DNA from 2 places in the Streptomyces sp. SS1-1 genome. Region 1 is predicted to be linked to the other one. Evidence: predicted binding sites of a transcription regulator. Region 1 holds the regulator's gene; the other holds the start of a gene.
The links. Region 1 encodes HspR, which represses chaperone genes until heat shock. Its sites were predicted from a motif close to TTGAGNNNNNNNNNCTCAA; they were not measured.
Positions count from the first base shown of each region.

Region 2: the regulator HspR is predicted to act here: its motif matches at 7,608-7,626, upstream of lon (endopeptidase La).

Region 1 covers NZ_WBXN01000004.1:3,837,604-3,852,494, forward strand. The annotation lists gene F8R89_RS18940 ((Fe-S)-binding protein) at 1-412, opposite strand, end outside; gene F8R89_RS18945 (MraY family glycosyltransferase) at 630-1,694, shown strand; gene dnaK (molecular chaperone DnaK) at 1,789-3,633, shown strand; gene grpE (nucleotide exchange factor GrpE) at 3,633-4,286, shown strand; gene dnaJ (molecular chaperone DnaJ) at 4,320-5,498, shown strand; gene F8R89_RS18965 (heat shock protein transcriptional repressor HspR) at 5,504-5,950, shown strand; gene F8R89_RS18970 (PA14 domain-containing protein) at 6,019-7,725, opposite strand; gene F8R89_RS18975 (PA14 domain-containing protein) at 7,754-9,469, opposite strand; gene F8R89_RS18980 (sugar ABC transporter substrate-binding protein) at 9,774-10,901, shown strand; gene F8R89_RS18985 (helix-turn-helix transcriptional regulator) at 11,225-12,286, shown strand; gene F8R89_RS18990 (helix-turn-helix transcriptional regulator) at 12,265-13,278, opposite strand; gene F8R89_RS19000 (hypothetical protein) at 13,598-13,933, shown strand; gene F8R89_RS19005 (pyridoxamine 5'-phosphate oxidase family protein) at 14,136-14,549, opposite strand; gene clpB (ATP-dependent chaperone ClpB) at 14,669-14,891, shown strand, end outside.
Region 2 covers NZ_WBXN01000004.1:4,829,693-4,844,583, forward strand. The annotation lists gene F8R89_RS23695 (hypothetical protein) at 1-662, shown strand, start outside; gene F8R89_RS23700 (multifunctional oxoglutarate decarboxylase/oxoglutarate dehydrogenase thiamine pyrophosphate-binding subunit/dihydrolipoyllysine-residue succinyltransferase subunit) at 725-4,504, opposite strand; gene F8R89_RS23705 (sensor histidine kinase) at 4,795-5,901, opposite strand; gene F8R89_RS23710 (response regulator transcription factor) at 5,898-6,635, opposite strand; gene F8R89_RS23715 (spermidine synthase) at 6,768-7,445, opposite strand; gene lon (endopeptidase La) at 7,649-10,063, shown strand; gene F8R89_RS23725 (lysozyme) at 10,134-10,973, opposite strand; gene F8R89_RS23730 (MarR family winged helix-turn-helix transcriptional regulator) at 11,200-11,691, shown strand; gene F8R89_RS23735 (protein phosphatase 2C domain-containing protein) at 11,903-12,673, opposite strand; gene F8R89_RS23740 (nitrate- and nitrite sensing domain-containing protein) at 13,092-14,891, shown strand, end outside.

The sequences.
Region 1 (14,891 bases):
ACGGCAGGCTCAGCAGCCGGATCACGATGAGCACGGCGATGCCGAGGATCGTCATCAGGCCGATGAACTCGATGTACATCTCGAACGGCAGGAACTCACCGATGACCGGCAGCGTCCAGTCGGCCTGGAAGAGCTGCCCGAACGCCTGGGCGAGGGTGGGCGGCAGCGTCAGGAAGCCGACCGCGACGAACCAGTGGGCGATGCCGACGATGCCCCAGCGGTTCATCCGGGTGTGACCGAGGAACTCCTTCACGAGCGTGACGCTGCGCGCGTAGGGGTTGTCGGTGCGGCTGCCGGCCGGCACCGGCTGGCCGAGCTTGAAGTACCGGACGAACTGGCCGATGGCGCGTGCGAGCAGCGCAACGCCGACCACGGTCAGCACCAGCGACACGATGATCGCGGCGAGTTGCATTTCGGGGCTCCTCGGGCCTGCGAGGGGGTGGTTCGAGGGGGTCCCTCGACATGACTGGCGACATTACTAAGCGGTAACTTATGCAGTCCTCTGAGACTACCCGCATCCTCCGTCGCACTGTAGTCAGGGGTGAGGTGATCTGGGTCGCTGAGGCTTGCCTTAAGAACCGATCGTGTTATTCATCCCGAAATGGTATATACGGCACTAACCTGACTCCGTGCTCTACGGGATCACCGCCGCCACCACCGCCCTGCTGGTCACCGCCCTGCTGGCGGCGCTGCTCCGTCTGCCCGCTCTGCGGTTCGGCATTCTCGACCGGCGCCGCCAGCGCCCGCTGCCCCTGCTCGGCGGGGTGGCGGTCGCCCTGGTGACCTGCCTGGTCGCCGCCGCCGGCGAGTGGACCGGGTACGCCCCGCTGGGCTCCGAGATCATGCGGCTGCTGGTCGCCGCGGGCGCCGTCGCCCTGCTCGGGCTCGTCGCCGACGTGCGGCGGGTCAAGGCGCGGTTCCTGGTCGGCGGTACGGCCGTCGCGGCGGCCTGCGTGGTGCCGTACCGCGACATCGGGTTCCTGCTCGCGGTGCCCGCCGTCGCCTGGATCGTCCTGGTCGCCGTCGCCTTCAAGGCGCTGGACCACGCGGACGCCCTGGCCGGCACGGTCGGCGTGCTCACCGCCTTCGGGGTGGGCGTCTGCGCGGCGGCCGAGGTCATGGACGAGCTGGCGGTGCTGCTGAGCGTGCTGGCCGCCGCCCTCACCGGTTTCCTGCTGCCGAACTGGCATCCCGCGCGGATCGGGCTCGGCGCGACCGGCTCGCTGTTCGTCGGGTTCGTGCTGGCCGCGTCGCTGGTGACGACCCGGGCCGGGCACGACCCGGCCGTCAGCGCCGGGGTCCTCTACGCCCTCTCCGCGCTCGCCGTCACCGACGTGGCCCTGGTCGCCGTCTCCCGGCGGCTGGCCGGACGGCCGCTGCTGCGGGGCGCGCCGGACCATCTGGCGCACCGGCTGCGGCGGGCCGGCCTCACCCCGCAGGGCACGACCGTCGCGCTGGGCGCCGCCGCGCTGCCCGGGGTGGTCGTCGGCGTCCTGGTGCACCTGGGGCGGCTCGGCGGGGCGGCGGTGTGGTGGGTGGCGGCGGGCTCCGCGCTCGTCGTCCTCGGCCTGCTGCACATCAAGCCCTACGGCCCCAGGCGTCAACCGCGCGTACCGGAGCAGGACTCCGTCCGTGTGTCCCGGCGTATGGCATCGTCGCAGGTGAGCGCGCAGTTGCGTGTAAGGAACGGATAAGACTTGAGCCAGGTCGACTCAGCTCTGTTGACCCGTCGCGAGCCGTCATGCACACTTGAGTCCGTTCCACTCAAGTCAGCTGGAGGAATCAACCATGGCACGTGCGGTCGGCATCGACCTGGGCACGACTAACTCCGTCGTCAGCGTTCTGGAGGGCGGCGAGCCCACCGTCATCACCAACGCCGAGGGTGCCAGGACCACGCCGTCCGTCGTCGCCTTCGCCAAGAACGGCGAGGTGCTGGTCGGCGAGGTGGCCAAGCGCCAGGCGGTCACGAACGTGGACCGGACCATCCGGTCCGTGAAGCGTCACATGGGCACCGACTGGAAGATGGAGCTCGACGGGAAGCCGTTCAACCCGCAGCAGATCTCCGCCTTCATCCTCCAGAAGCTGAAGCGTGACGCGGAGTCCTACCTGGGCGAGAAGGTCACGGACGCGGTCATCACCGTCCCGGCCTACTTCAACGACTCGGAGCGCCAGGCGACGAAGGAGGCCGGCGAGATCGCCGGTCTGAACGTCCTGCGCATCGTCAACGAGCCCACCGCGGCCGCGCTCGCGTACGGGCTCGACAAGGACGACCAGACGATCCTCGTCTTCGACCTCGGTGGCGGCACCTTCGACGTGTCCCTCCTGGAGATCGGCGACGGCGTCGTCGAGGTGAAGGCCACCAACGGTGACAACCACCTCGGTGGTGACGACTGGGACCAGCGTGTCGTCGACTACCTGGTCAAGCAGTTCCAGTCCGGTCACGGCGTGGACCTGTCCAAGGACAAGATGGCCCTCCAGCGCCTGCGCGAGGCGGCGGAGAAGGCCAAGATCGAGCTGTCCTCGTCCACCGAGACCTCGATCAACCTGCCCTACATCACCGCCTCCGCCGAAGGCCCGCTGCACCTGGACGAGAAGCTCACCCGGGCTCAGTTCCAGCAGCTGACGGCCGACCTGCTGGAGCGCTGCAAGACCCCGTTCTTCAACGTCATGAAGGACGCCGGCGTCTCCATCAACGAGATCGACCACGTCGTCCTCGTCGGTGGCTCCACCCGTATGCCCGCCGTCGCCGAGCTCGTCAAGGAGCTGACCGGCGGCAAGGAGGCCAACAAGGGCGTGAACCCGGACGAGGTCGTCGCCATCGGCGCCTCGCTCCAGGCCGGTGTCCTCAAGGGTGAGGTCAAGGACGTCCTGCTCCTCGACGTGACCCCGCTGTCCCTCGGCATCGAGACCAAGGGCGGCATCATGACCAAGCTCATCGAGCGCAACACCACGATCCCGACCAAGCGGTCCGAGATCTTCACGACGGCCGAGGACAACCAGCCGTCCGTGCAGATCCAGGTCTACCAGGGCGAGCGCGAGATCGCGGCGTACAACAAGAAGCTCGGGATGTTCGAGCTGACCGGTCTGCCGCCGGCGCCCCGCGGCGTCCCGCAGATCGAGGTGTCCTTCGACATCGACGCCAACGGCATCATGCACGTGACCGCCAAGGACCTGGGCACGGGCAAGGAGCAGAAGATGACCGTCACCGGCGGCTCCTCGCTGCCGAAGGACGAGGTCAACCGGATGCGCGAAGAGGCCGAGAAGTACGCGGAGGAGGACCACGCCCGCCGCGAGGCCGCCGAGACCCGCAACCAGGGCGAGCAGCTCGTCTACCAGACGGAGAAGTTCCTCAAGGACAACGAGGACAAGGTCCCGGCCGAGGTCAAGACCGAGGTCGAGTCCGCCGTCGAGGAGCTGAAGGCCGCGCTCAAGGGCGAGGACACCGCGCAGATCCGCACGGCCACCGAGAAGGTCGCCGCGGTCTCCCAGAAGGTCGGCCAGGCCATGTACGCCGACGCCCAGGCCGCCGGAGCCGGCGCCGAGGGTGCCGAGGCCGGTGGCGCCAAGGCCGCCGACGACGACGTGGTCGACGCCGAGATCGTGGACGACGAGCGTAAGGACGGTGCGGCGTAATGACGGAGGAGACCCCGGGCTTCGAGGAGAAGCCCGACGTCCCCTCCGGCGCCACCCCTGACGACGCCGAGCCGAAGGCCGCGCCCTCGCCGAACAGCGAGGGGACGGCCCCGGCCGGGGACGGACACGCAGACCCGGGCCTGGTGGCCCAGCTGGACCAGGTGCGCACCGCGCTCGGCGAGCGCACCGCGGACCTCCAGCGCCTCCAGGCCGAGTACCAGAACTACCGCCGCCGTGTGGAGCGGGACCGGATCACGGTCAAGGAGATCGCCGTCGCGAACCTCCTGACCGAGCTCCTTCCGGTACTGGACGACATCGGCCGCGCGCGGGAGCACGGCGAACTCGTCGGCGGATTCAAGTCCGTCGCGGAGTCGCTGGAGACCGTCGCGGCGAAGATGGGCCTCCAGCAGTTCGGCAAGGAGGGCGAGCCCTTCGACCCGACGATCCACGAGGCGCTGATGCACAGCTACGCGCCGGACGTCACCGAGACGACCTGCGTCGCGATCCTCCAGCCGGGGTATCGCATCGGCGAACGCACCATCCGCCCCGCGCGGGTGGCCGTCGCCGAGCCCCAGCCGGGCGCGCAGGCCGCCAAGGAGGAGTCCGCCGAGGCGGCCGACGACAAGGAGAGCGGTGGCCCGGACGAGGGCTGACGTTGAACCGATGAGGAAGGAGGGACGTCGAGGATGAGCACGAAGGACTTCATCGAGAAGGACTACTACAAGGTCCTCGGCGTCCCCAAGGACGCCACCGAGGCCGAGATCAAGAAGGCGTACCGGAAGCTCGCCCGCGAGTTCCACCCGGACGCCAACAAGGGCAACGCCAAGGCGGAGGAGCGGTTCAAGGAGATCTCCGAGGCGAACGACGTCCTCGGCGACCCCAAGAAGCGCAAGGAGTACGACGAGGCCCGCGCCCTGTTCGGCAACGGCGGTTTCCGCCCCGGTCCGGGCGGCGCGGGCGGCTCCTTCAACTTCGACCTGGGCGACCTCTTCGGAGGCACCCAGGGCGGCCAGGCCGGAGCCGGCGGTTTCGGCGGTGGACTGGGTGACGTCTTCGGAGGTCTGTTCAACCGCGGCGGCACGGGCACGACCCGGACCCAGCCGCGGCGCGGCCAGGACATCGACACCGAGGTCAGCCTCAGCTTCACCGAGGCGATCGAGGGGGCGACGGTCCCCCTGCGGATGTCCTCCCAGTCGCCGTGCAAGGCGTGCGCGGGCACCGGCGACAAGAACGGCACCCCGCGCGTGTGCCCGACCTGTGTCGGCACCGGCCAGGTGGCCCGCGGATCGGGCGGCGGCTTCTCGCTGACCGACCCGTGCCCGGACTGCAAGGGCCGCGGCCTCATCGCCGAGCACCCCTGCGCCGAGTGCAAGGGCAGCGGCCGGGCCAAGTCGTCCCGGACGATGCAGGTGCGCATCCCCGCCGGAGTGTCCGACGGGCAGCGCATCCGGCTGCGCGGCAAGGGCGCGCCCGGCGAGCGGGGCGGCCCCGCCGGTGACCTGTACGTCACCGTCCACGTCGACGCGCACCCGGTCTTCGGGCGCAAGGACGACAACCTGACGGTGACCGTCCCCGTGACCTTCGCGGAGGCGGCGCTCGGCGGGGAGGTCAGGGTCCCGACCCTGGGCGGCCCCGCCGTGACCCTGAAGCTGCCGCCGGGCACGCCCAACGGCCGCACCATGCGGGCGCGGGGCAAGGGCGCGGTGCGCAAGGACGGCACCCGCGGGGACCTCCTGGTCACCGTCGAGGTGAGTGTCCCGAAGGACGTGACGGGGAAGGCTCGTGAAGCGCTGGAGGCGTATCGCGAGGCGACCGCGGGTGAGGACCCGCGGGCGGAGCTGTTCCAGGCCGCGAAGGGAGCATGAGTCAGATGGACGGTCGTCGGCGCAACCCGTATGAACTGACCGAGGAGACCCCGGTCTATGTCATCTCGGTGGCGGCCCAGCTGTCCGGCCTGCACCCGCAGACCCTCCGTCAGTACGACCGCCTCGGCCTGGTCTCCCCGGACCGCACGCCCGGGCGGGGCCGGCGCTACTCGGCCCGCGACATCGAACTGCTCCGCCAGGTGCAGCAGTTGTCGCAGGACGAGGGCATCAACCTGGCCGGCATCAAGCGCATCATCGAACTGGAGAACCAGGTCGCCGCGCTCCAGACCCGCGTCGCCGAACTGCAGGCGGCCCTGGACGGAGCGGCGGCGGCGATGCAGCAGCGCGAGGCGGCGGTCCACGCCTCGTACCGCCGCGACCTGGTCCCGTACCAGGAGGTCCAGCAGACCAGCGCGCTGGTCGTCTGGCGCCCGAAGCGGGCGAAGGACTAGGACACCCGCACAGCACGCGAAAGGGGCCCGGAGATCTGTCTCCGGGCCCCTTCGTGTGCGCTACGGCATCACTCGTCGGGAGGTCCGGTGACGGGCTCGGTGACGGTGACGTACGAGAACGCACCGCCGTCGGTGAAGAGGGAGTTGCCGGCGCGGTCCCGGGCGACCACGGCCCAGCGGACGTCCTGGCCCGTCGGGTCCCAGACCTCGTGGGAGTAGGACAGCGCCTCGTCCTCGCCCCGCCTCGGAATGACCTTGTCCCACTCCGCGTACACCCAGGTGCCGTCGACGAACTCCCCGCGGTAGACGACGTAGGCGGAGACGTCCTGCTCGGTGTTCGCCTGCCACCGCAGGACGATGTCGTAGCCGTCCATGGCGCCCCGCAGCCCGCTGACGGCGGCCGGGGCCAGACCGGTCGCCGGGGCGACGGCCGTGGCCGGCGCCGAGGCGGCGGACTCCTGTTCCTGTCTGTCCACGGCGGTCACGGTGTACACGTACGAGCGGCTGTGCCGCACGTTCGTGTCGGTGTACGACGTCTGCCGGGGGCCGACCTCGTCGACGAGCCTGCCGTCGCGGTAGATGCGGAACGTCGACAGGTCGGAGGCGACGGGCGCACTGGACGCCTTCCACGTCACGGTGATGCCGCTGCCCGCCGTCGGGTTCGCCTCGACGGCCACGGGCGCGGAGGGCGCCCAGTCGTCGCGCGCCACGTACGCGCCGGCCGACTTCGCGGACGTGTTGCCGGCCGCGTCCACGGCCGAGACCCAGTAGCTGTAGTACAGGTTCTCCTTGACCGTGGAGTCGACCCAGGACGTGGACGTCACCTTCGCGACCTGCACGACCGGGTTGTCGCCGCCGTCGTCGTCCCAGCGCCGATGGACGACGTACCGGGTGGCCCCGGGGACCGTCTTCCAGGTGAGCCGGACGCCGGGCTGACTGTCGGTCGCGGCGAGCCCCGTGGGGACGGCGGGCGCGGTCCGGTCCGGTGTGGTGACGAGCTGGTCCGTCGTGCCCGTGCCCTCGTTGCCCGCCTTGTCCGCGGCGCGGATCTCGTAGTAGTACGACTCGCCGGTGGCCGGCGGGACGTCGGTGTACGTGGTCGCCTTGGTGGTCGTCAGCTTCTTCCAGCTGCTGCTCCCCTTGAGGCGGCGGTAGACGCGGTAGCCGGCGAGGTCCATCTCCTTGTTGGGGGTCCAGGTGAGCTTGGCCTTGCCGGTGGTGGTGTCGTAGGCGGCTTTCGCGCCGGTGGGGGCGAGGGGTTTGGTCTTGTCGACGGTGGCGGTGGTGCGGGGGGTGTAGGTGAACTTCACCTTGGCGTTGCCGGTCCAGTTGACGTAGTCGACGCGCAGGGTGTGCTTGCCCGACGGGATCGTGACGTTGAGCGTCTTGGAGACCGTGGTGGAGGTGTTCTTCCACAGGTCGATCTTGCGGGTGCCGTCGAGGTACACGCGGATGCCGTCGAGGGCGGAGGCGGTGAGGGTGAAGGGGCCGCCGGAGCCGAAGTCGCGGGTGACGCTCCAGCGGACGCCGAAGTTGTCCTTGGGGAGTCCGGAGGCGGGGGCGCCGGACCAGCTCTGGTCGATGGCGGTGTCGCAGTCGGTCTTCTTCGGTGTCCCGGAGAACGTGGTGTTCGCGAAGAACTGGCGCTTGAAGACCGGCGAGGTGCAGGACACCGCGGCCGACGCGGGCGCGGCGAGGGCGGTGAGCAGACCACCGGCGGTGGAGAGCACGACGGCGGTGGCGGTCACCGCTGTCGCGCGTCTGGCTGGGTTCATGGGTTCCGTTCGGTCCGTTCTCGAGCGGTCACTGGGCGGGGGCCGTGATGGCGTAGTCGCCCGTGGGGACGGACTCCGTGCCGTCGGCGGCGACAGCGGTGACCCAGTAGTAGGACGTGGTGCCGCGCGCGGCACCGGTGTCGACGTACTCCGTGGCGCCAGGCGCGGCGACGTCGATCCGCTCGTAGGCCGAGGTGCCGCGGTTCCAGCGGTAGATGCGGTAGCCGGCCGCCTGCTCGGGGGCGTCCTCGCCGAGGCCGTGCCAGCTGAGCCGGTTGCCCTCGTCGCCCTCGGCGCCCGCCGCCTCAAGGGTGAGAGGGGAGCCTTCCGGCGTCTCGACGGACGGCGTGGTGTCCAGTTCCGTCGCCACCACGATCTGGGCGTCACCGGTCCACTGGAAGGCGGAGTTGCCGGCGTCGTCGACCGCGTCGACGATGAAGCAGGACTCCTCGCCGTCCGGGAGCGTGGTGTAGGCGTACGACGTCGTGTCGGCGGACACGTAGTACCCCGGGTAGAGGGAGCACACCTGCTCCTCCTCGTCGCCCCAGAGTTCGCCCCGGCGCACGACGTAGCTTCGCAGGTCGGGGGTGGGGTTGGCGTCCCAGCGCACCTCGAAGCCGTACTCGGTCGGCGTGACGGTGACGCCGGTGACCAGCGACGGCGGGGTCTCGTCGCGGCGCCGGCCGCTGACGGAGGAGGAGCGGGCCGACTCGTTGCCGGCGGCGTCCAGCGACGTGACCCGGTAGTGGTACGTGGTGCCCTCGACAGCGGTGGTGTCGACGTAGGAGACCTGGGCGGTGGTGCCGACCCGGGTGTACGTGCCGTCGGCGCTCGCGGACCGGTAGACCCGGTACGACGTGGCCTCGGCGGCGGCCTTCCAGCCGACCCGCAGGCCGTTCTCCTGGGACGCGGTGGTCAGCCCGGTGGGCGCGGCGGGTGCGGTCCGGTCGAGCGTCGTCACCGGCTGGTCCGTCGTGCCTGTGCCGGTGTTGCCCGCCTTGTCCTTGGCGCGGATCTCGTAGTAGTACGTCGCGCCCGTCTTCGGGAGGGTGGTGTCCGTGTACGACGTGGAGGTGGTCGTCGCGAGGGGCGTGGTGCCGAACGAGGCGCCCTTGAGGCGGCGGTAGACGCGGTAGCCGGCGAGGTCCATCTCCTTGTTGGGGGTCCAGGTGAGTCTGGCCTTGCCGGTGGTGGTGTCGTAGGCGGCCTTGGCGCCGGTGGGGGCGAGGGGTTTGGTCTTGTCGACCGTGGCGGTGGTGCGGGGGGTGTAGGCGAACTTCACCTTGGCGTTGCCGGTCCAGTTGACGTAGTCGACGCGCAGGGTGTGCTTGCCCGACGGGATCGTGACGTTGAGCGTCTTGGAGACCGTGGTGGAGGTGTTCTTCCACAGGTCGATCTTGCGGGTGCCGTCGAGGTACACGCGGATGCCGTCGAGGGCGGAGGCGGTGAGGGTGAAGGGGCCGCCCGAGCCGAAGTCGCGGGTGACGCTCCAGCGGACGCCGAAGTTGTCCTTGGGGAGTCCGGAGGCGGGGGCGCCGGACCAGCTCTGGTCGATGGCGGTGTCGCAGTCGGTCTTCTTCGGTGTCCCGGAGAACGTGGTGTTCGCGAAGAACTGGCGCTTGAAGACCGGCGAGGTGCAGGACACCGCGGCCGACGCGGGGGTGACCGTGGTGAGCAGGGTGCCCGCGGTGGCGAGCGCGACCGCCGTCGCGGCGGCGGTGGTCGCGCGTCTGGCTGAGTTCATTCGATCCTCTGGTCGAGTACGGGACGGCGGTGCGAGCCGTCTCGAACAGGACTCATCACGAACGGGGTTGGTTGTACGAATTCCGCTACGCCGTCCGCCGGGTCCCCGCGTGAGGTTCGGTGGAGGGGGTGTAACTGGTGATCTGCGAAGTTCCGCAATGTCTTTACATGATCGACGGAGCGTAGTGTTGCGCACTCGTTAAGTGGTTCCGCTTGACGCTGGGGGGCGTCGGCGCGTTGTCTTTTCAGACATTGGGGCGCAATGGCGCGCCCGTGTCCCGAAGGCACCAGAAGTGAGCTTCCCTATGCGTCCCTTGCGCTCTCTGCGCCGTACCGCCACCGCCGTGGCCGCCGCTTCCACGATGACGCTCGCGCTGGGCGCGTGCGGCGGACTGGGGGTCACAGGGGACAGCAGCGAGGCGAGCCCGACCAAGGGCAACGACATCACCGTGGGCCTGCTGCTGCCGGAGACCGCGAACACGCGTTACGACAAGTTCGACTACCCCATCATCAAGGAGAAGGTCGAGAGCCTCACCAGCCGTCAGGGCAAGGTCGTCTACCGCAACGCCGACGCGGACGCGAAGAAGCAGGAGCAGCAGCTCCAGCAGCTCGTCGACGACGGGGTGGACGTCATCCTGCTGGACGCCGTGGACGCGCACGCCATCGCGGGCGGGGTGCAGAAGGCCAAGGACGCCGGTATCCCGGTCATCGCCTACGACCGCCTCGCCGAGGGCCCCATCGACGCCTACGTCTCCTTCGACAACGAGCTGGTCGGCGAGGTGCAGGGCCGTTCGCTGCTGGAGGCGATGGGGGAGGTCGACTCCTCCGACAAGATCGTGATGATGAACGGGTCGCTCACCGACCCGAACGCCAAGCAGTTCAAGTCGGGCGCGCTCTCCGAGCTCAAGGGCACGGTGGACATCGCCAAGTCCTACGACACCAAGGACTGGAAGCCCGAGAACGCCCAGGCCAACATGACCGAGGCGATCAACGAGATCGGCGTGGCCAACATCAAGGGCGTCTACTCCGCCAACGACGGCATGGCCGGAGGCGTCATCAAGGCCCTGGAGGCCGCGGGCGTGACCAAGCTGCCGCCCATCACCGGCCAGGACGCCGAACTGGACGCCGTGCAGCGCATCCTGACCGGCGAGCAGTACATGAGCGTCTACAAGTCCTACCCGCACGAGGCCGAGAGCGCCGCCGAGATGGCCGTCGCGAAGGTCCAGGGCAAGGACATCCAGTTCGACTCCCTCACCCAGGACCAGGTCGACAGCCCCACCCACCAGGACATCCCGGCCCTGCTGGTCCCGGTGGCCGCCCTGACCAAGTCGAACATCGACAAGACGGTCCTGGCCGACGGCATCTACAAGCTGTCGGAGATCTGCACGGCCAAGTACAAGGCCGCGTGCCAGCAGGCCGGCCTCAGCAAGTAGCCGACCGGCCCACGAACGACCGGAGCCGCCGGGGCAGGACGCCCCGGCGGCTCTTGCGTTGTGCGAACCCGGGGGTCGCAAACCGGCCGCCGCTCGGGCGACAGGGCCGGAAAACCCCCATCAGGTTGTTGCAGCCCGGCGCCCCTGAGGGACGGAAATACCGGGATACGGCGGGATGTTGTGCCCCGGCGCGCGGCGGGAGCCGTGTTGCGGACCACGGCCCGTCCGCGCATAGTTGCGCTGCGGAAGCGCGAGCGAACCTCACGCCCGCAGGGCCGGGCGCGGTACCGGCGCGCGAGGCGAGACCGGGGGTGGATGGAGCGATGGCCGGGCACGGGGAGCAGGAGCATCCCCATGGCGCCGACCGCCTGTGCGAGACCGGGGACCGCGTGTACTCCCGGGCCGTACGCCGCGGACGGGTGTCCCGCCAGGACGCGGAACCGGTGCCCTGCCTGCTGGAGCTGGCGCTGCTGCACCCGGACCCCGACGACATGGACTGGCTGGTGCCGACCTCCCCGCAGGAGGTCATGACCCGGCTGCTGCGCGGGATGTACGAGGAGGTCAGCACGGCCCAGCTGCGGATGGGCTCGGCGGTCGCGGCCTTCGAGCGGTACGCCGGACTCGCCCCGCTCCCCCGCCAGGCGTCCGGCGCCGAGGGCACCGCCCTGCGCATCCTCGACGGCGACGCGCGGATCCAGGCCGCGCTGGACGAGGCGACGCGGGCGTGCACCAGCGAGGTGCTGACCGTGCAGCCCGGCGGCATCCGCCCCGAGCACGAGCTGACGGAGGGTCTGCACCGGGCGATGGCGCTGCGCGGCCGGGGCGTGCGGATGCGCGACCTGTACACGCATGTGGCCCGGCACGGGCAGGGGCTGCTCAACTACCTGGAGCTGATGGGCGACGCGGTGGAGGCCCGCACCCTGGACGAGGTCATCGACCGGCTGATCCTCTTCGACCGCACGGTGGCCTTCATCCCGGCGAACACCGACCGCACGATGGCGCTGGAGCTGCGCCACCCGGCCCTCATCAACTACCTGGTGACGGCGTTCGACCGGCTGTGGCGGCTCGCGATCCCGCTGACCGCCCCGATCCCGGACACCGGCTTCGAGGGCGTCTCGCACCGGGAGCAGTCCATCGCCGCGCTGCTCGCGGAGGGGCACCAGGACGCGGTCATCGCGGAGCGGCTCGGCATCAGCGTGCGCACCTGCCGGGCGCACATCGCCCGCCTGTCGGAGACGCTGGGCGCGGCGAGCCGTACGCAGCTCGGGGTGCGGATCGCGCAGGTCGGCCTGGACCGGGCGGCCCGCGCGGCCCAGATCCCCGGCCGGCAGCCGTTCGGCGTCACGGCCGGGCGTGACGCGGCTCAGCTGCCTCCGGGCCGGTGATCCTCGTTGAGGATGCCGGACTGGGCGATGAGATAGCCGAGCTGGGCGCGGCTGCCGCTGCCCAGGGCGGTGGCCAGCTTGGCGATGTGGGCCCGGCAGGTGCGGACGTTCATCCCGAGCCGGCGCGCGATGGCCTCGTCGACGTGGCCCTCCACCAGGAGCTTGGCGATGGTGTGCTGGATGTCGGTGATGCCGTCGGGGGCGGTCTCGTAGGGGGCGTGCTCGCTCAGCGGGACCGCGCGGCTCCACATGAACTCGAAGACCTTGATGAGGTACCGGATGAGCCCGGGGTGCCGTAGCTCCAGGGCGACCTGCTGGTCGTCGCGGGTGGGGATGAAGGCGACCGACTCGTCGCAGATGATGAGGCGCTCGACGAGTTCGTCGATGGTGCGGTACTCGACCTTGCCGTCGGAGAGCTGGGCGACGTAGGCCAGCTTGCCGGGGTTGTAGCGGACCGTGTGCTGGTAGAGGGTCCGTATGCGCACCCCGCGCTCGATGAGTGGCCGGTCGCGCTCCAGGCCCTGCAGGAGGCTGGCCTCGGAGATACGGGTGCTGGGCTGGATGGTGAGCATCTCGGTCTGGCACTGGGCGGTGGCCAGGTTGAGGGCGGCGTTGATCCGCTCGCCGCCCTCCAGGACCGTGATCGAGTGGGTGCTCCCGGTGACCTGGGTGCTGAGGTCCATGAAGGGCTGGAGGGACTCGGTCAGCTCGACCGACAGCCGGCGGCGCTCGGCGATCTCCCGTTCGATGGGATTGAGCCGTTGGGCGAGCGCCACCGAGGCGGGGAGGGGGATCAGCCAGTTCGCGTCGTCGGGGTCCGGATAGAGCAGCGCGAACTCCATCAGACAGGGCGCGGACTCCACGTCGGCGCGGGCGATACGCCCCGCACGCAGCGCGTTCGCATAGAGACGGCTGCCTTGAGCGCACATCTCGGTCATCGCATGGGGATGTGTCGCTTTAGTCTGATTCGTTGCCAAATCTCCACCCCCCATGGTCCTGAACATGCAGGAACATGATGCACCGATCGTGTGGCCATGAAGTGCCCGAATGAGCCATCGTCTTACTCGACGGGGGAAGAGGGGACCTTCAAGTGAGGACGAAGCCGATTATGCGGAACAAAATGCTTCGCTCGATTCTTGTCGCCGCCTTCTCCGCCGTTGTGGCCGTCGGAGCCCTGAGTGGCCTTTCGGAAGCGAAGAGCGACTCGCGGGCGGACAGCAGCTGGCCGAGTGCGGCTCCGACTGTCGTCATCGCCGGGGACAGCTCCTGGCCGGTCATCGGCGCGGATGGCGGCAGCGAGCAGGAGCCGGCATGACCACCCCACCCGACGACAGGTCATTTCGCAGGGAGATGGCGACCGCCTACCGCTCAGGGTGGCACTTCATCGACCTGGTCACCGCGATCCCCCACCCCGGTGACTCCCTGATGGTGACCGTCTTCGGCGAACCGGTGGTCGTCACGCGCGACGAGGACGAGGACGTTCGGGCGTATCGATGTCTGCGGCGTCCTCGGGGGGCGCCGCAGCCCGTGCGGTGCGCCATCCGGTACGGAATGATCTTCGTCAACCTGGACCAGCGGGACCACCGTCTCGTGGAGCCGGAGGCACCGGCCCCAAGGACCATTTCAGCCACCCCCCGCAGTGCCTGACGCGATTCCCCCGTCGTAACAGATCGCTCAGGTGCTTCCCCCCGCAGCGGCGTCACCGTGACCTGAACACGGTGACGCCGCTGCAGTTTTCGGGGATATTTCCCGCTTTACGGCGACCCGCGACGCGCGCTCGGCGCTCCCCGACGCGGCCGGAACCGGCCCCTCCGCGTCCACATCCATGTCCCGGGGCTCGCCCGGTGCCTCACCCGCGCCCCATCGCCCGTGTGAGCGCGATCTCGATGACCACCCGGTCCGGGTTCGGCGTCGGGGTCCGCCCGTACCGGACGGCGTAGCGCCGCTCGGCCTCCCGCACCCGCTCCGGCTCGCCGCTGACGTGCGCCACGCCCTCCAGCGTCGCCCAGCGCCCGCCGTCCACCTGGCAGACCGCGACCCGCGCACCCGCGGCGCCGGCGGCGAGCACGTGCGCCACCTTCCTGCTGGACTTGTTGGTGATCACCCGAGCCAGCCGGGCCTCGGGTTCGTAGGTGACACCGACGGGCACCACGTGCGGGGAGCCGTCCGGACGGGACGTGGTGAGCGTGCACAGATGCCTCTCCTGCCAGAAGGAGAGGTACGGCGCGTCCGGCGCGCCCGGATCCTGGGGGTATGCGGCCATGGTCGGAACCTAGCGGGTACCCGGTCCCCGAGCCCACCTTGAGCGGAATGGACTCAACTTTGTGTACGCTGATTTTGTCAGTTACTGGGAGACGCTGACGCCAGGAGGAGAAGGGACACGTGGACGCCGAGCTGACCAACAGGAGCCGGGACGCGATCAACGCGGCCAGCAACCGGGCCGTGACCGACGGGCACCCGGATCTCACCCCCGCCCACCTGCTGCTGGCTCTGCTCGAGGGCCAGGACAACGAGAACATCACCGACCTGCTGGCCGCCGTCGAGGCCGACCAGGCCGCCGTGCGGTCCGGCACCGAGCAGGCGCTCGCCGCCCTGCCCAGCGTGA
Region 2 (14,891 bases), 990 kb from region 1:
TGCGCTACGGCCACTACGAGCACGTCCTGGTGCTGGGCGGACTCATCCGGGCCTGCCTGGCCCGCACGGCGTACGCCGCCCACCTGATCCGCACCGGGCGGGTGACGACCGGCTCCGTCACCGCGCTCGGCGGCCACCGCCCCTTCGTGGGCGACGAGTTCGAGCTCGCGGCGCTCGCCGGGGCACCCGAGCTCGGCGAGGAGTACGAGGCGCTCGACTTCGGCACGCGCCGCGCGTTCAACCTGCAGACACCGGAGTCCGTGGCGGGCGAGGAGTCCGAACTGCCCGGCGGCACCTGGGCCGTCCGCACCTACCGCACACCCGGCAGGCTGCCCGTCCGGGTGGTCGCCGCCCCGTCGAGCGCGCCGGAGCGCCGCCGCGCGGACACCGCGGACAGCTACGCCTTCTTCGCCGAACGGATCGCCGAACTGGAGCCGGGGGAGCGGCTGCTGCTGGTGACGACCGCGCTCCACGTCCCCGCCCAGCACGCCACCGCCGTACGGATGCTCCAGCTGCCCTTCGCCGTGGAGGTGGACACCGTCGGCATCGAACCGTCACCGGCGCCGGAGCCCGCCCGGCGCCCGTCCGGCGCGACCGCGTACCTGCTGGAGATCCGGTCGACCGTCCGGGCCCTGGCCCAGCTCCTGGCCGCCCTCAGCTGAGAACGCCGGAAGGCCCGGCGCCGAGTCGAGGGGACTCGGAGCCGGGCCTTCCGTACGCGGGATCAGGCCTCGAAGACCTCACGCACCAGCTGCTCCTGCTCGGCCTGGTGCCGCTTGGCGGAACCGACGGCCGGGGACGAGGAGTGCGGACGCGAGATCCGGCGCAGGCGCTCGCCGTGCGGGACGTCGGCGCCGACCGCGAGGTCCAGGTGGTCGATCAGGTTGAGCGCGATGAACGGCCACGCACCCTGGTTCGCCGGCTCCTCCTGGGCCCACAGGTACTTCTCGGCGTTCGGGTACTTCTTGATCTCCGCCTGGAGCTCGGTACCCGGCAGCGGGTACAGGCGCTCGATGCGGATGATCGCCGTGTCCGTGACGCCGCGCTTCTTCCGCTCCGCCTCCAGGTCGTAGTAGACCTTGCCGGCGCAGAAGACGACCTTATTCACGGCGGCCGGGTCGACCGACGCGTCACCGATGACCGGCTGGAACTGGCCGGAGGTGAACTCCTCCGCCTTCGCCGCCGCGGCCTTCAGACGCAGCATCGACTTCGGCGTGAAGACGACCAGCGGCTTGTGGTGCGGGTTGTGCACCTGCCACCGCAGGAGGTGGAAGTAGTTCGACGGCGACGTCGGCATCGCGACCGTCATGTTGTTCTGCGCGCACATCTGGAGGAAGCGCTCCGGGCGGGCCGAGGAGTGGTCCGGGCCCTGGCCCTCGTAGCCGTGCGGCAGGAGCAGGACGACGCCGGAGGTCTGGGCCCACTTCTGCTCGGCCGAGGAGATGAACTCGTCCACGACCGTCTGGGCGCCGTTGACGAAGTCGCCGAACTGCGCCTCCCACATCACGAGCGCCTCGGGGCGGGCCAGTGAGTAGCCGTACTCGAAGCCCATGGCCGCGTATTCGGACAGCAGCGAGTTGTAGACGTTCAGGCGCGCCTGGTCCTCGGAGAGGTACTGCAGCGGCGTGTACTCCTCGCCCGTCTCACGGTCGATGATCACCGCGTGACGCTGGCCGAAGGTGCCGCGCTGCGAGTCCTGGCCGGCGAGCCGGACCGGGACGCCCTCCAGCAGCAGGGAGCCGACCGCGAGGGTCTCGCCCATGCCCCAGTCGATCGTGCCGTCCTCGACCATCGACGCCCGGCGCTGCAGCTGCGGCAGCAGACGCGGGTGGACGGTGATGTGGTCGGGGATGTTGACCTGGGACTCGGCGATCCGCTTGACGACCTCCGCGGAGACCGCGGTGTTCACGGCGACCGGGAACTCGGCCTGCGGGTCCGAGGGCGCGGCCGTCGACGGCTGCGAGGTGGCCTCGCGGACCTCCGTGAAGACCTTCTCCAGCTGCCCCTGGTAGTCCTGCAGTGCCTGCTCGGCCTCTTCCAGGGTGATGTCGCCGCGACCGATCAGGGACTCGGTGTAGAGCTTGCGCACCGAGCGCTTCTTGTCGATCAGGTCGTACATCAGCGGCTGGGTGAAGGCCGGGTTGTCCGACTCGTTGTGACCGCGGCGGCGGTAGCAGATGAGGTCGATCACGACGTCCTTGTTGAACGCCTGACGGAACTCGAAGGCGAGCCGCGCGACGCGGACGACGGCCTCGGGGTCGTCGCCGTTCACGTGGAAGATCGGGGCCTCGATCATGCGGGCCACGTCCGTCGCGTACATGGAGGAGCGCGAGGACTCGGGGGCCGCGGTGAAGCCGACCTGGTTGTTGATCACCACGTGCACGGTGCCGCCGGTGCGGTAGCCGCGCAGCTGCGACATGTTCAGGGTCTCGGCCACGACACCCTGGCCCGCGAAGGCCGCGTCGCCGTGCAGGGCGATCGGCAGGACGGTGAAGTCCGTGCCGCCCTTGTTGATGATGTCCTGCTTGGCGCGGGCGACGCCCTCCAGGACCGGGTCGACCGCCTCCAGGTGGGAGGGGTTGGCGGTGAGCGAGACCTTGATCTGCTCGCCGTCCAGGCCGGTGAAGGTGCCCTCGGCGCCCAGGTGGTACTTCACGTCGCCGGAGCCGTGCATCGACTTCGGGTCGAGGTTGCCCTCGAACTCACGGAAGATCTGCGCGTACGACTTGCCGACGATGTTGGCCAGGACGTTCAGCCGGCCGCGGTGGGCCATGCCGATGACGACCTCGTCCAGGCGGGACTCGGCCGCCGAGTCGATGACCGCGTCCAGCAGCGGGATGACGGACTCGCCGCCCTCCAGGGAGAAGCGCTTCTGGCCGACGTACTTGGTCTGCAGGAAGGTCTCGAAGGCCTCCGCCGCGTTCAGCCGGCGCAGGATGCGCAGCTGCTCCTCGCGCTCCGGCTTGGTGTGCGGGCGCTCGATGCGGTCCTGGATCCACTTGCGCTGCTTGGGGTCCTGGATGTGCATGAACTCGATGCCGGTGGTGCGGCAGTACGAGTCGCGGAGCACGCCGAGGATGTCGCGCAGCTTCATCAGGGACTTGCCGGAGAAGCCGCCGACGGCGAACTCGCGCTCCAGGTCCCACAGGGTGAGGCCGTGCTCGGTGATGTCCAGGTCGGGGTGCTTGCGCTGGCGGTACTCCAGCGGGTCGGTGTCGGCCATGACGTGGCCGCGGACCCGGTAGGAGTGGATCAGCTCGAAGACCCGGGCGGCCTTGGTGACGTCGTCGTCGTGGCTGGCGTCGATGTCCTTGAGCCAGCGGACCGGCTCGTAGGGGATGCGCAGGGCCTCGAAGATGTCGTCGTAGAAGCCGTTCTCGCCGAGCAGCAGGTTCGCGACCTGGCGCAGGAACTCGCCGGAGGCGGCGCCCTGGATGACCCGGTGGTCGTAGGTCGACGTGAGCGTCATGACCTTGGAGATGCCGAGCTTGTTCAGGGTGTCCTGGGAGGTGCCCTGGAACTCCGCCGGGTAGTCCATGGAGCCGACGCCCATGATCACCGACTGGCCGGGCATCAGACGCGGCACGGAGTGCACGGTGCCGAGGCCGCCGGGGTTGGTCAGGGAGACCGTGACACCGGTGAAGTCGTCCATCGTCAGCTTGTTGTCGCGGGCGCGACGGACGATGTCCTCGTAGGCCTGCCAGAACTCGAAGAAGTTCAGCGTCTCGGCCTTCTTGATCGCCGCGACGACGAGCTGGCGGTCGCCGTTGGGCTTGACCAGGTCGATGGCGAGACCGAGGTTGATGTGCTCCGGCTTGACCAGGGTGGGCTTGCCGTCCTTCTCCGCGAAGGAGTAGTTCATCGACGGCATGGCCTTGATGGCCTGCACCATCGCGTAGCCGATCAGGTGCGTGAAGGAGATCTTCCCGCCCCGGGCCCGCTTGAGGTGGTTGTTGATGACGATGCGGTTGTCGAACAGCAGCTTCACCGGGACCGCGCGGACCGAGGTGGCGGTCGGCAGCTCCAGCGAGGCGTTCATGTTCTTCGCGACGGCGGCGGAGGGGCCGCGCAGCGTGACGAACTCGGGGCCGTCCGCGGAGGCGGCGGCGGGCTCGGCCTTCTTCGGCTGGGCCGGCTTGGTGGCCGGAGCGGGCTTCGCCGCCGGAGCCGCCGGAGCGGCGGGCGCGGCAGGCGCGGCGGCCTTGGCCGGAGCCGGCTTCGAGGCCGGGGCGGGAGCCGGGACCGGCGCGGCGGCGGGAGCGGTGGTCTCCGCGGCCCCCGCGGCCGCGGTACCCGCCGCAGCCGGGGCGGCGGCAGCCCCCGGCTTGTAGTCGGCGAAGAAGTCCCACCAGGCGCGGTCTACCGAATTCGGGTCCTGGAGGTACTGCTGATAGATCTCGTCGACGAGCCACTCGTTGGCTCCGAACGCGGCAGCGGGGTTCTTGCCCGCTTGGTCCGCGTCGGTCGAGATGCTCGATGCGTTACTGGGGGACTGTGGCGACACGGCGAGAACCGCCCTCTTCCGCTTCACAAGGTGATGGACAGCGGGAATCAAGGCTACGCCTCCCCGAGCGGGAAGGTCAGGCCGGGCATGGTCATCGTCGTGTAAGTCACATCGCGAAGCGTGTTTCGGGCTCAGAATTGGCGGGAAACAAGCGTGGTTCCGCTTCAGCGGCCCGCAAATGGGATGGCGCGGCCGCGAGCTGACGCTGCGACGGCGCAGGTCTGTACCTGATCACACGGCCTGTCAGGCACGACGCGTGTGGATCTTGGCGCTCCGCTTCGAACTTTACGTCAACTTTGTACGGACGGCTGCCCTGGAAGTGTGACAAGAATCCGGCAACCCCGATCCGATTCCGCCACGCCGATCCGGCCGCCGTGCAGATCCACCGCCCAGCGCGCGATCGCGAGCCCCAGACCCGTGCCGCCGTCGCTGCCCGGCCCGTGCGGCCGGCTCACCGCGCCCCGGTTGAAGCGCTCGAAGACCCGGTGCCAGTCCGAGCGCGGGATGCCCGGCCCCTCGTCCAGGACCTCCAGCTCCAGCGACTCCGGGTGCGGCCCGCGGCGCGCCTTGACCGTGACCCGGCCGTGCGGCGGGCTGTGCTTGATCGCGTTGTCGATCAGGTTGGCGACGACCTGGTGGATGCGCTCGGGGTCGGCGTGCGCGGTCAGCTCCGGCGGCGACACGTCGAGGTGCAGATGCACGTCGGTACGGGTGTGGCTGCCGGAGCCCGAGGTCATGCCCGCGCGCGCGGAGGCGACCATGTTGGCCTCCTTCAGCACCCCGGACAGATACGGCCACACCTCGAAGCGGCGCATCCGCAGCGGGACGACGCCGTTGTCCAGGCGGGACAGGTCGAGCAGCGTCTCCACGAGCCGGCCCAGGCGCTCGGTCTGCTTCAGTGCCGTGCGCATCGTCTCCGGGTCCGCCTCGGCGATGCCGTCGACCACGTTCTCCAGGACCGCGCGCAGGCCCGCGATCGGGGTGCGCAACTCGTGCGAGACGTTCGCGACCAGCTCCTTGCGCTGCTGGTCCTGGGCCTCCAGCTCGTCGGCCATGAGGTTGATCGTCCCGGCCAGGTCGCCCAGCTCGTCACGGCGGCTCTCACTGACCCGGCGCGTGTAGTCGCCCTGGGAGATCGACCGGGCCACCGTGTTCATCTCGTCCAGCGGATCGGTGAGCGAGTGCGCCACGAACTGCGTGATGAGCAGGGTGGCGATCATCGAGAAGACCGTGATGAAGCGCAGCTCCGTCTGGGTGCGCACCGCGATCATCGACAGTCCGGTGGTGATCAGGACCGCGATGACGACGAGCGCGCCCAGCTTGGTCTTGATCGAGAACGGACGAACGCCGCCCCAGGGCTCCCCGGGGCCTCTCCGCGCGGCCGGACCGTCGCTCATGGCGTCGGCGTCTCCAGGGCGTAGCCCACGCCGTGCACCGTGCGGATGCGCTCGGCCCCGATCTTCCGCCGCAGCGCCTTGATGTGGCTGTCGACGGTCCGGGTGCCGGAGGCGTCCGCCCAGTCCCAGACCTCGGCGAGCAGCTGCTCGCGCGAGAGGACCGCGCGCGGGGTGTTCGCCAGGCACACCAGCAGATCGAACTCGGTCGGCGTGAGGTGCACGTCCTCGCTGCGCACCCGCACGCGCCGCTGCGCGTGGTCGATCTCCAGCTCGCCGAGGCGCAGGATGCCCGAGCGCGGCGTGGTGGCCGCGAGGGCGGCGCGCTCGACGCGGCGCAACAGCACGTGCACACGGGCCGCCAGCTCCCGCATGGAGAACGGCTTGGTCATGTAGTCGTCGGCGCCGACACCGAGCCCGACCAGCATGTCGGTCTCGTCGTCGCGCGCGGTCAGCATCATCACCGGCACCGGCCGCTGGGCCTGCACCCGGCGGCAGACCTCCAGACCGTCGAAGCCCGGCAGCATGATGTCGAGGATCAGCAGGTCGGGCTGCCAGGCCTCGGCCGTGTCGACGGCCGCCGGGCCGTCTCCCGCGGTCTGCACGAGGAATCCCTCGGCGCGCAGACGGGCCGCGATGGCGTCCACGATGGTCGGATCGTCCTCGACCACCAGGACCCGGCGCTGTGCGCCGGGGGTCGCCGCCGTGCCGTTGTGGGAGGTGTGTGTCTGCTCCATCGCCCGCCCCAAAGTTGCTTTCCGGAATCCGTGGGGTGATCCCGCTTACTGGCTGTGCCTGCGCATGCTTGCGATTGACGCTTGAATGATCCGCGTCAGGAAAGCAGAGTACGGGGAGTCACCGTGCCAGGGCTATCCAGGTCGGACGGCGAGGTGCACGACGTCCGGAACGCCCCGGGCAACGGGGATCTCTTCGGTACGCACCTGCTGGAATCCGGCATTGCGCAAGGTTTCTTCGAATTCCGGAGAGGGCTGCGCGGACCATACGGCCAGTACCCCGCCCGGTGTCAACGCCCTTGCGCACGCGGCCAGTCCGCCTGGCGAATACAGGCCTTCGTTGTCCTCGGTGACGGTCCAGCCGGGCCCGTTGTCGATGTCGAGGCAGAGCGCGTCGTACGTGGCGGATGTCTCATACACATGAGTGACGAGGTCGGTCTCCAGGATCGACGTCCGCGGGTCCGCGAGCGCCGCCGCCGAGAGACCGGAGAGCGGCCCGCCGAGATGCCAGTCGATGATCGCGCGCTCGCGCTCCGCGACGGTGATCCTCCCTGGCCGGGGGTCGGCCGCCGCGTGTGCGAGCGAGAACCCGACGCCGAGCCCGCCGATCAGGATGTGCGGCCGTGAACGGTCGCCCAGCGCGTCCAGCGCGGCGTCGACCAGCAGCCGCTCCGAGCGGCCGTCGGACGTGTCCATCAGGAAGCAGCCGTTGGCGATGATCTGGAGCAGATCACCGTGCCGCCGCAGCACCACCTCCCCGTGGGGGCCTTCGCGACGGTCCAGGACTACAGGGGTGTCGTACGAAGTGGGCATCGGCCCATCCTGCCAGTCCGGCGGCGGCCGGGGGCTGCCGGAATAGCCGTGGCAGTTCTGCGGCTCCCTTGCACACCGGGCGGTTCCGGCACCCCGGGTTCCCGGCCGATCGCTGTCAGCGAACGCGTCGGCGGGCCGGGAACAATCAAGGGCCGTCAAGCATTGAGTCGGCGTAACTCAACTTGACTGCCTAAGGGGAGATCATGGCTTCGACGTCCACATCGCTCACCCTGCCCGTGCTGCCGCTCGACGACGAGGTCGTGCTGCCCGGGATGGTGGTCCCCCTGGACTTGAACGACGCCGACGTGCGCGCCGCCGTGGAGGCCGCCCAGGCCGCCGCGCGGTCCACGCCCGGCAAGCCCCGGGTGCTGCTCGTGCCGCGTATCGACGGCACCTACGCGAGCACCGGGGTGCTCGGCACCGTGGAGCAGGTCGGCCGGCTGGCCGACGGTGACCCCGGTGCCCTGATCCGCGGCCGCGGCCGGGTGCGCATCGGTGCCGGCACCACCGGGCCGGGTGCGGCGCTGTGGGTCGAGGGCACGCCGGTCGACCAGAGCGTGCCCGAGCCGCTGCCCGGACAGGTGGCGGAGCTGGTGAAGGAGTACAAGGCCCTCGCCACCGCCTGGCTGCGCAAGCGCGGCGCCTGGCAGGTCGTGGACCGGGTGCAGGCCATCGACGACGTCTCGCAGCTCGCCGACAACTCCGGGTACTCGCCCTTCCTGACCACCGAGCAGAAGGTCGAGCTGCTGGAGACCGCCGACCCGGTGGCCCGGCTGAAGCTCGCCACGCAGCAGCTGCGCGACCACCTCGCCGAGCAGGACGTGGCCGAGACCATCGCCAAGGACGTCCAGGAGGGCGTCGACAAGCAGCAGCGCGAGTTCCTGCTCCGCCGCCAGCTGGAGGCCGTCCGCAAGGAGCTGCGCGAGCTGAACGGCGAGCAGGACGGCGAGGAGTCCGACGACTACCGCGCCCGCGTCGAGGCGGCCGACCTGCCGGAGAAGGTCCGCGAGGCCGCCCTCAAGGAGGTCGACAAGCTGGAGCGGTCCTCCGACCAGTCGCCCGAGGGCTCCTGGATCCGCACCTGGCTGGACACCGTCCTGGAGCTGCCGTGGAACGAGCGCACCGAGGACGCCTACGACATCCAGGGCGCGAAGGACGTGCTGGACGCCGAGCACGCCGGTCTGGACGACGTGAAGGAGCGGATCACCGAGTACCTGGCGGTCCGCAAGCGGCGCGGTGAGCGCGGGCTCGGTGTTGTCGGCGGACGGCGCGGCGGTGCCGTGCTGGCCCTCGTCGGCCCGCCCGGCGTCGGCAAGACCTCGCTGGGCGAGTCCGTCGCCCACGCGATGGGCCGCAAGTTCGTGCGCGTCGCCCTCGGCGGTGTGCGCGACGAGGCCGAGATCCGCGGTCACCGCCGTACGTACGTCGGGGCGCTGCCCGGACGGATCGTGCGGGCGATCAAAGAGGCCGGGTCGATGAACCCGGTGGTCCTGCTCGACGAGATCGACAAGGTGGGCTCCGACTTCCGCGGGGACCCCGCGGCGGCCCTCCTGGAGGTCCTGGACCCGGCGCAGAACCACACCTTCCGGGACCACTACCTGGAGGTCGAGCTCGACCTGTCCGACGTGGTGTTCCTGGCCACGGCCAACGTCCTGGAGGCCATCCCGGAGGCCCTGCTCGACCGTATGGAGCTGGTCCGCCTCGACGGCTACACCGAGGACGAGAAGGTCGTCATCGCCCGCGACCACCTGCTCCCGCGCCAGCTGGAGCGGGCGGGACTGAACGCGGACGAGGTCACCCTCGACGAGGGCGCGCTGCGCAAGCTCGCCGGCGAGTACACGCGTGAGGCGGGCGTGCGCACCCTGGAGCGGTCCATCGCGCGGCTGCTGCGCAAGGTGGCGGCCCAGCACGAACTGGGCGAGCGGGAGCTGCCGTTCACCGTCACCGAGGGCGAGCTGCGCGGGCTGATCGGCCGGCCGCACCACGTGCCCGAGTCGGCGCAGGACCCGGCCGAGCGCCGTACGGCGGTGCCGGGCGTGGCGACCGGACTCGCGGTGACCGGCGCGGGCGGTGACGTCCTGTTCGTCGAGGCGTCGCTGGCCGACCCGGAGACGGGCGCGGCGGGTCTGACGCTGACCGGCCAGCTGGGTGACGTGATGAAGGAGAGCGCCCAGATCGCGCTGAGCTTCCTGCGCAGCCACGGCGCCGAGCTGGAGCTGCCCGTCGCCGACCTGAAGGACCGGGGCGTGCACATCCACTTCCCGGCGGGCGCGGTGCCGAAGGACGGCCCGAGCGCGGGCATCACGATGACGACGGCGCTGGCCTCGCTGCTGTCCGGGCGGCTGGTCCGCACGGACGTGGCGATGACCGGTGAGGTCTCGCTGACCGGCCGGGTGCTGCCCATCGGCGGGGTGAAGCAGAAGCTCCTCGCCGCGCACCGCGCGGGGGTCACGACCGTGATCATCCCCAAGCGGAACGAGCCCGACCTGGACGACGTCCCGGCCGAGGTGCTGGACAAGCTCGACGTCCACGCCGTGACCGACGTCCGCCAGGTCCTGGAACTGGCCCTGTCGCCGGCCACCAGCGACGCGGCCCGGGAGGTTCCGGCGGCGGCGTGACGGACGCCGCCGGACAGGGTGGGGCCCGGGTCCCCGGAAGGGGGCCCGGGCCTTCGCCGTGCGGGGGAGGTCAGCCGTTGGCCAGGGCCACGACCCGGTCGAGCGCGCCGTTGAACCGGTCGTGGTCGCCCACGGTCGGGCCGGTCGACGTGTACTGCCACATCGTGTGGTAGCTCCAGCCGGCGGGCAGTTCGCCGACGGCCGTCGCGTACCGGGCGATCCACAGCGGGTTGGCCGTGGCGAAGGCGCTGGAGTTGCCGGTGCACTGCTTCCACCAGCTCGTCGCCGTGTAGATGACGGCGTCGCGGCCGGTGCGGGCCTTGTAGCGGTTCGCGAAGTCGCGGATCCATGTGACCATCGCGCTCGCGGACTTGCCGTAGCAGGCGTCGCCGTACGGGTTCCACTCGATGTCGAGGACACCGGGCAGGGTGCGGCCGTCGCGGGACCAGCCGCCGCCGTGGTCGACGAAGTAGTCCGCCTGGGTTGCTCCATTGGTGGTGTCCGGCGTCGCGAAGTGGTACGCGCCGCGGATCATGCCCACGTTGTATGAGCCGTTGTACTGCTGGGCGAAGTAGGGGTTGGTGTAGTACGTCCCCTCGGTGGCCTTGACGTAGGCCCACTTGACGCCGCTGGACCAGAGGGTGGACCAGGCGACGTTGCCCTGGTGGCTGGAGACGTCCACGCCCTCCGTCTGGGCGGCCAGGGTGCCGGCGGGAGAGCCGTCGGTGCCGTCGTGGGCGGCGACGCCGACGCCCATGTACGCGGAGCCGCGTGGCGGGGTGGCGTCGTCCCGCGCGGACGACGGCTGGGCGGCCAGGACGAGCAGGGCCAGGGCGAGGACGAGGGTGAGCAGGAGTCCGGTCGGATGGGGGCTGTGGGGGTGGCGCTGTTCGGGTCTGTGCACGGGCATAGCGTGCCTCCGAAGGCTCGGTGACGCATGGTGGGGAACGCGCACGGGTGTGGCGTGAGCATGTCAGTGTCATGCTCCGCCGTACGACGCTAGGCAGCGGACCGGGCTGGTGGAAGAGGGCCTGGCGGCTGCCGTTGGTCTAAGCCTGCGAAATACTGAAGGAGCTGCGGCGATGACGCCGGTTGGCGGAAACTTTCAGGGCCGGGAAAACGAGGCAGGGGCTGACGTGCACGAAGACGGCAACGGCGACGCGACGGCGCCCGGACCCGGGGCTGCCCGCGGTGGTATGGACCAGCCCGAGTTCCTGGACCTGGAACGCGAGTTGACGGTTCTCTTCCGGCGGGCCCGCGCCAAGCAGGGCGAGATGGCCCGCGAGGTCCACCCGGACCTGGAGTCGGCGGCGTACGGACTGCTGGTCCGGCTGGACGAGTCCGGGCAACTGCGCGCCACCGAACTCGCCGCGTTCATCGGCGTCGGCAAGGCCACCATGTCGCGCCAGCTGCGCGCCCTGGAGGACCTGGGACTCGTCGCCCGCGAACCGGACCCGGCGGACGGCCGGGCCTGGCTGGTGCACCTCACCGAGGAGGGCCGCCGCCGCGTCGCCAAGGTCCGCGAGGCCCGCCGGGCACGCTACGTCGCCCAGCTCTCCCACTGGCAACGCGAGGAGGTGGCCGAACTGGCCCGCCTCCTGAACCAGCTGAACCGAGGCATGGACTAGGGCGCGCCCTGCCCGTCCGGCCGGCATCACGGCTTGGTGGGGCCTCACGGTCCCGGCGGCGAAGGGGCGCGGGGAACTGCGCGAACAACCCCCGCGCACCGGAAGCCGCGCGATCACGGCAGGGCCCGAACGGCGCTCCCGCCCAGGCGGCCCCACACACCCCCGCACCCCTGGCAGCCCGCCCACCCGACAACCCCCGGCGGGTCCCGCCTCACAGCTCCACGTACACCACCGACGCATCGTCATGCCGCTTGCCGCGGCCCTCGTGTGCGCGTTCCAGCTCCCGGACCCGCTCCACCAGCGTCCCCGCGCCCTCCTCCCGGATCAGCGCCAGGCAGTCCGCCCAGTCGCCCTGCCCGAAGCGCTCCACCCAGCGGGCCGCGCCGTCCGACAGGGCGGCCAGGGTCCGTACCCCGCCGCGCGGCAGCGTTCCCGTCACCGCGCGCGCCGCCACCGCCGGGTCCGCGGCCGCCGTGAAGAAGCCGCCCTCCCTGTTGCGCAGATGCGCGTCGATGTGGGCGTCCGTCGCCAGTGCCGAACGCGGCAGCCGGGCCAGCCGGTCGTCCAGACGGGCCGTCACCGTGCCGTCGGGCGACTCCACGAGGAGCACCGAGTCGGACAGCACGAGGTACTCCACCGCCCCGGTGGACCACCGCGCGAGGACGACGGTTGCCTGCGGCGTGCGCGGGTGAGAAAGGTCACAGGTCCCCGCGTGGGCCTCGGCCGTACGGGCGATGGCACGGCCCAGCACGTCCGCGAGCGGAACATCGGGGAGGGAAACGGTCAGTTCGGTCAGCGCCCCGCCCAGGCGTGCGGTGAACCAGTGGACGGAGTGCCGGCACCCCGTCGCGTCCCTCGGCGGCGTCACCCCGTCCAGGACGACGAGGGCCCCGCCCCGCCCCGAAGCGGGCAGGGCGACACTCGCGAAGTCCTCGTTGGCGCGGTCCGGATCGCCCGACTCCGAAACTAGCTCGGTACGCATCCGGCCAGTCTGCACGAGCCCTTCACAAGGTCTCCCAGGAGGGCGCGACTCCCGCCGGATCGTCACGGCCGCGCAGGTCACCCGCCTGATTTGGGAGGAATGCTGGACTCCGGCAAGGCGTGGCGGCGAATACTGCCACCGCCCGCCGCAGACGTCCAACCGGCCCACCGCGCACGGCGTCCGCACACGCCACGGGAACTTGCCCGCCAACTCCCCTCCGGGGTTCACTCCTTCGGGTGGCGGCTCAGGTGATGTGCGGCCGTCGCCCACCCGCACTGGGAGGGTCGGGGACCGGTGAGGGCCACCCCGGGCGCGAACCCAGTCGCGAGCTTGGGGGAGGGGTGTACGTACGGTCGACGCCAGTTGACGACACGTCATCCGGACCCATGGGTACCACGAGTCAGGAATGCGAGCACCGGTGCAGAAGACGCGGCCTCGTCGCTCAGGCAAGCAGACGGCCTCCGCAGGAGGCGACCAGCCCATCCCCGGCACCGCCGACGCCCCCGCCCCGGCGGGCAAGGGACGCCCGACCCACGTACGGAACCGGCTGATCGTGGCCGTGGCCGTCGTGGCCGCCGCCATCGCCGGCGCCGGAGTCCCCTCGGTCGTCGCCGCCTCCGGGCAACTGCACGACACACAGAGCACGGTGACGCTCGCCGAGCAGACCCAGAACGCGCTCACCCTCGCGCACTCCCTCGCCGACGAGCGCGACGAGGTCACCTCCTACATCGCCGCCGGCCGCCCCAAGTCCAAGGCGCCCAGCGAACAGCGCAGCGCCCGGGTCGACCGGCAGGTCGAGGAGCTGCGCGCCGACACCGACCTCCCCGCCGGGCTCCGCGACGACCTCGAGGGCGTCGCCACCCTGCGCCGCTCCGCGCTCACCGGCAAGAGCAGCGCCCTGGAGGCGCACGCCGCCTACACGGGCGCCGTCACCGAACTGCACCGGCTCGCCGAGCAGCTGGCCGAGGAGATGCCGTCCCGCGCCGGCACCGGCGCCCACGCGCTCGCCGAACTGGACACCGCCGTACAGCAGGCCGCCGCCGCCCGCGGACTGCTGCTCGCCGCGCTGAGCGTGCCCACCACCACCCAGACCGTGATCGACCCGCTCACCGGGGTCGCCACCACCCGCAAGACCGCCTCGGACGCGGACGCCAAGCAGCGCGACGCTCTCACCACCGCCGCCCAGCAGGCCCGGCTGCGTTCCGACGCGGCCCTCGCCGGCTTCCGCGACACCGCCGCCCCGGCCGCGCGCGCCTCCTACGACTCCACCGTCACCGGCCCCGAGGTCGACACCGCCGAGCGCTACCTGGCCGCCCTCACCGACCAGCCCACGTTCTCCGACCGCGACCTGGCCACGAACACCCGCCGTGCCTCGGCCGCCCTGTCCGCCCGCGTCGACTCGATGCGCGGCGCGGAGTCCGCGCTCTACGACCGCCGTACCAAGGCCCTGGAGGAGCTCCGCGACGACGACGTCACCGCGCTGGAGATCCACATCGCGATCCTCGGCGCGCTGATGCTGCTCGCCGTGGGCGTCGCCACCGGCATGGCCCGCAGCCTCACCCGCCCCCTCGCCGTGCTGCGGCTCGGCTCCGCCCGGCTCGCGGGCGCCGCCGACCCGGCCGCCGAGGAACCCGTGCGGTTCACCGGCCGCAAGGACGAGTTCGCCCAGGTCGTCGACTCCGTCAACGCGCTGCACACCCGCGCCGTCGCCCTGCACGAGCGCATCGCCACCCTGGAGTCCGACCGCAAGCACCTCGTCGGGCAGCGCCAGAAGATGGCCGACGCCCGCGAGAAGCTGCGCGGCGAACTCGCCGAGTCCGCCGCCCAGCTGGAGCGCCTGCGCGACAGCATCGGCGGCACCTTCGTCAACCTGGCCCTGCGCACCCTCGGCCTGGTGGAGCGCCAGCTCGGCGTGATCGAGGGTCTGGAGGAGCGCGAGCAGGACCCCGAGCGCCTCGCCACCCTGTTCAAGCTCGACCACTTCGCCACCGTCATGCGCCGGCACAGCGAGAACCTCCTCGTGCTGGCCGGCACCGAGCACGTTCAGCAGCACGCCGGGCCGGTGCCGCTGGTCGACGTCGTCCGCGCCGCCGTCAGCGAGATCGAGCGGTACGAGCGGGTCCGCATCGCCGCGCTGCCGCCGCACGCGCACGTGGCGGGGTTCGCCGCCGACGACCTCTCCCACCTGCTCGCCGAACTCATGGAGAACGCCACCTCG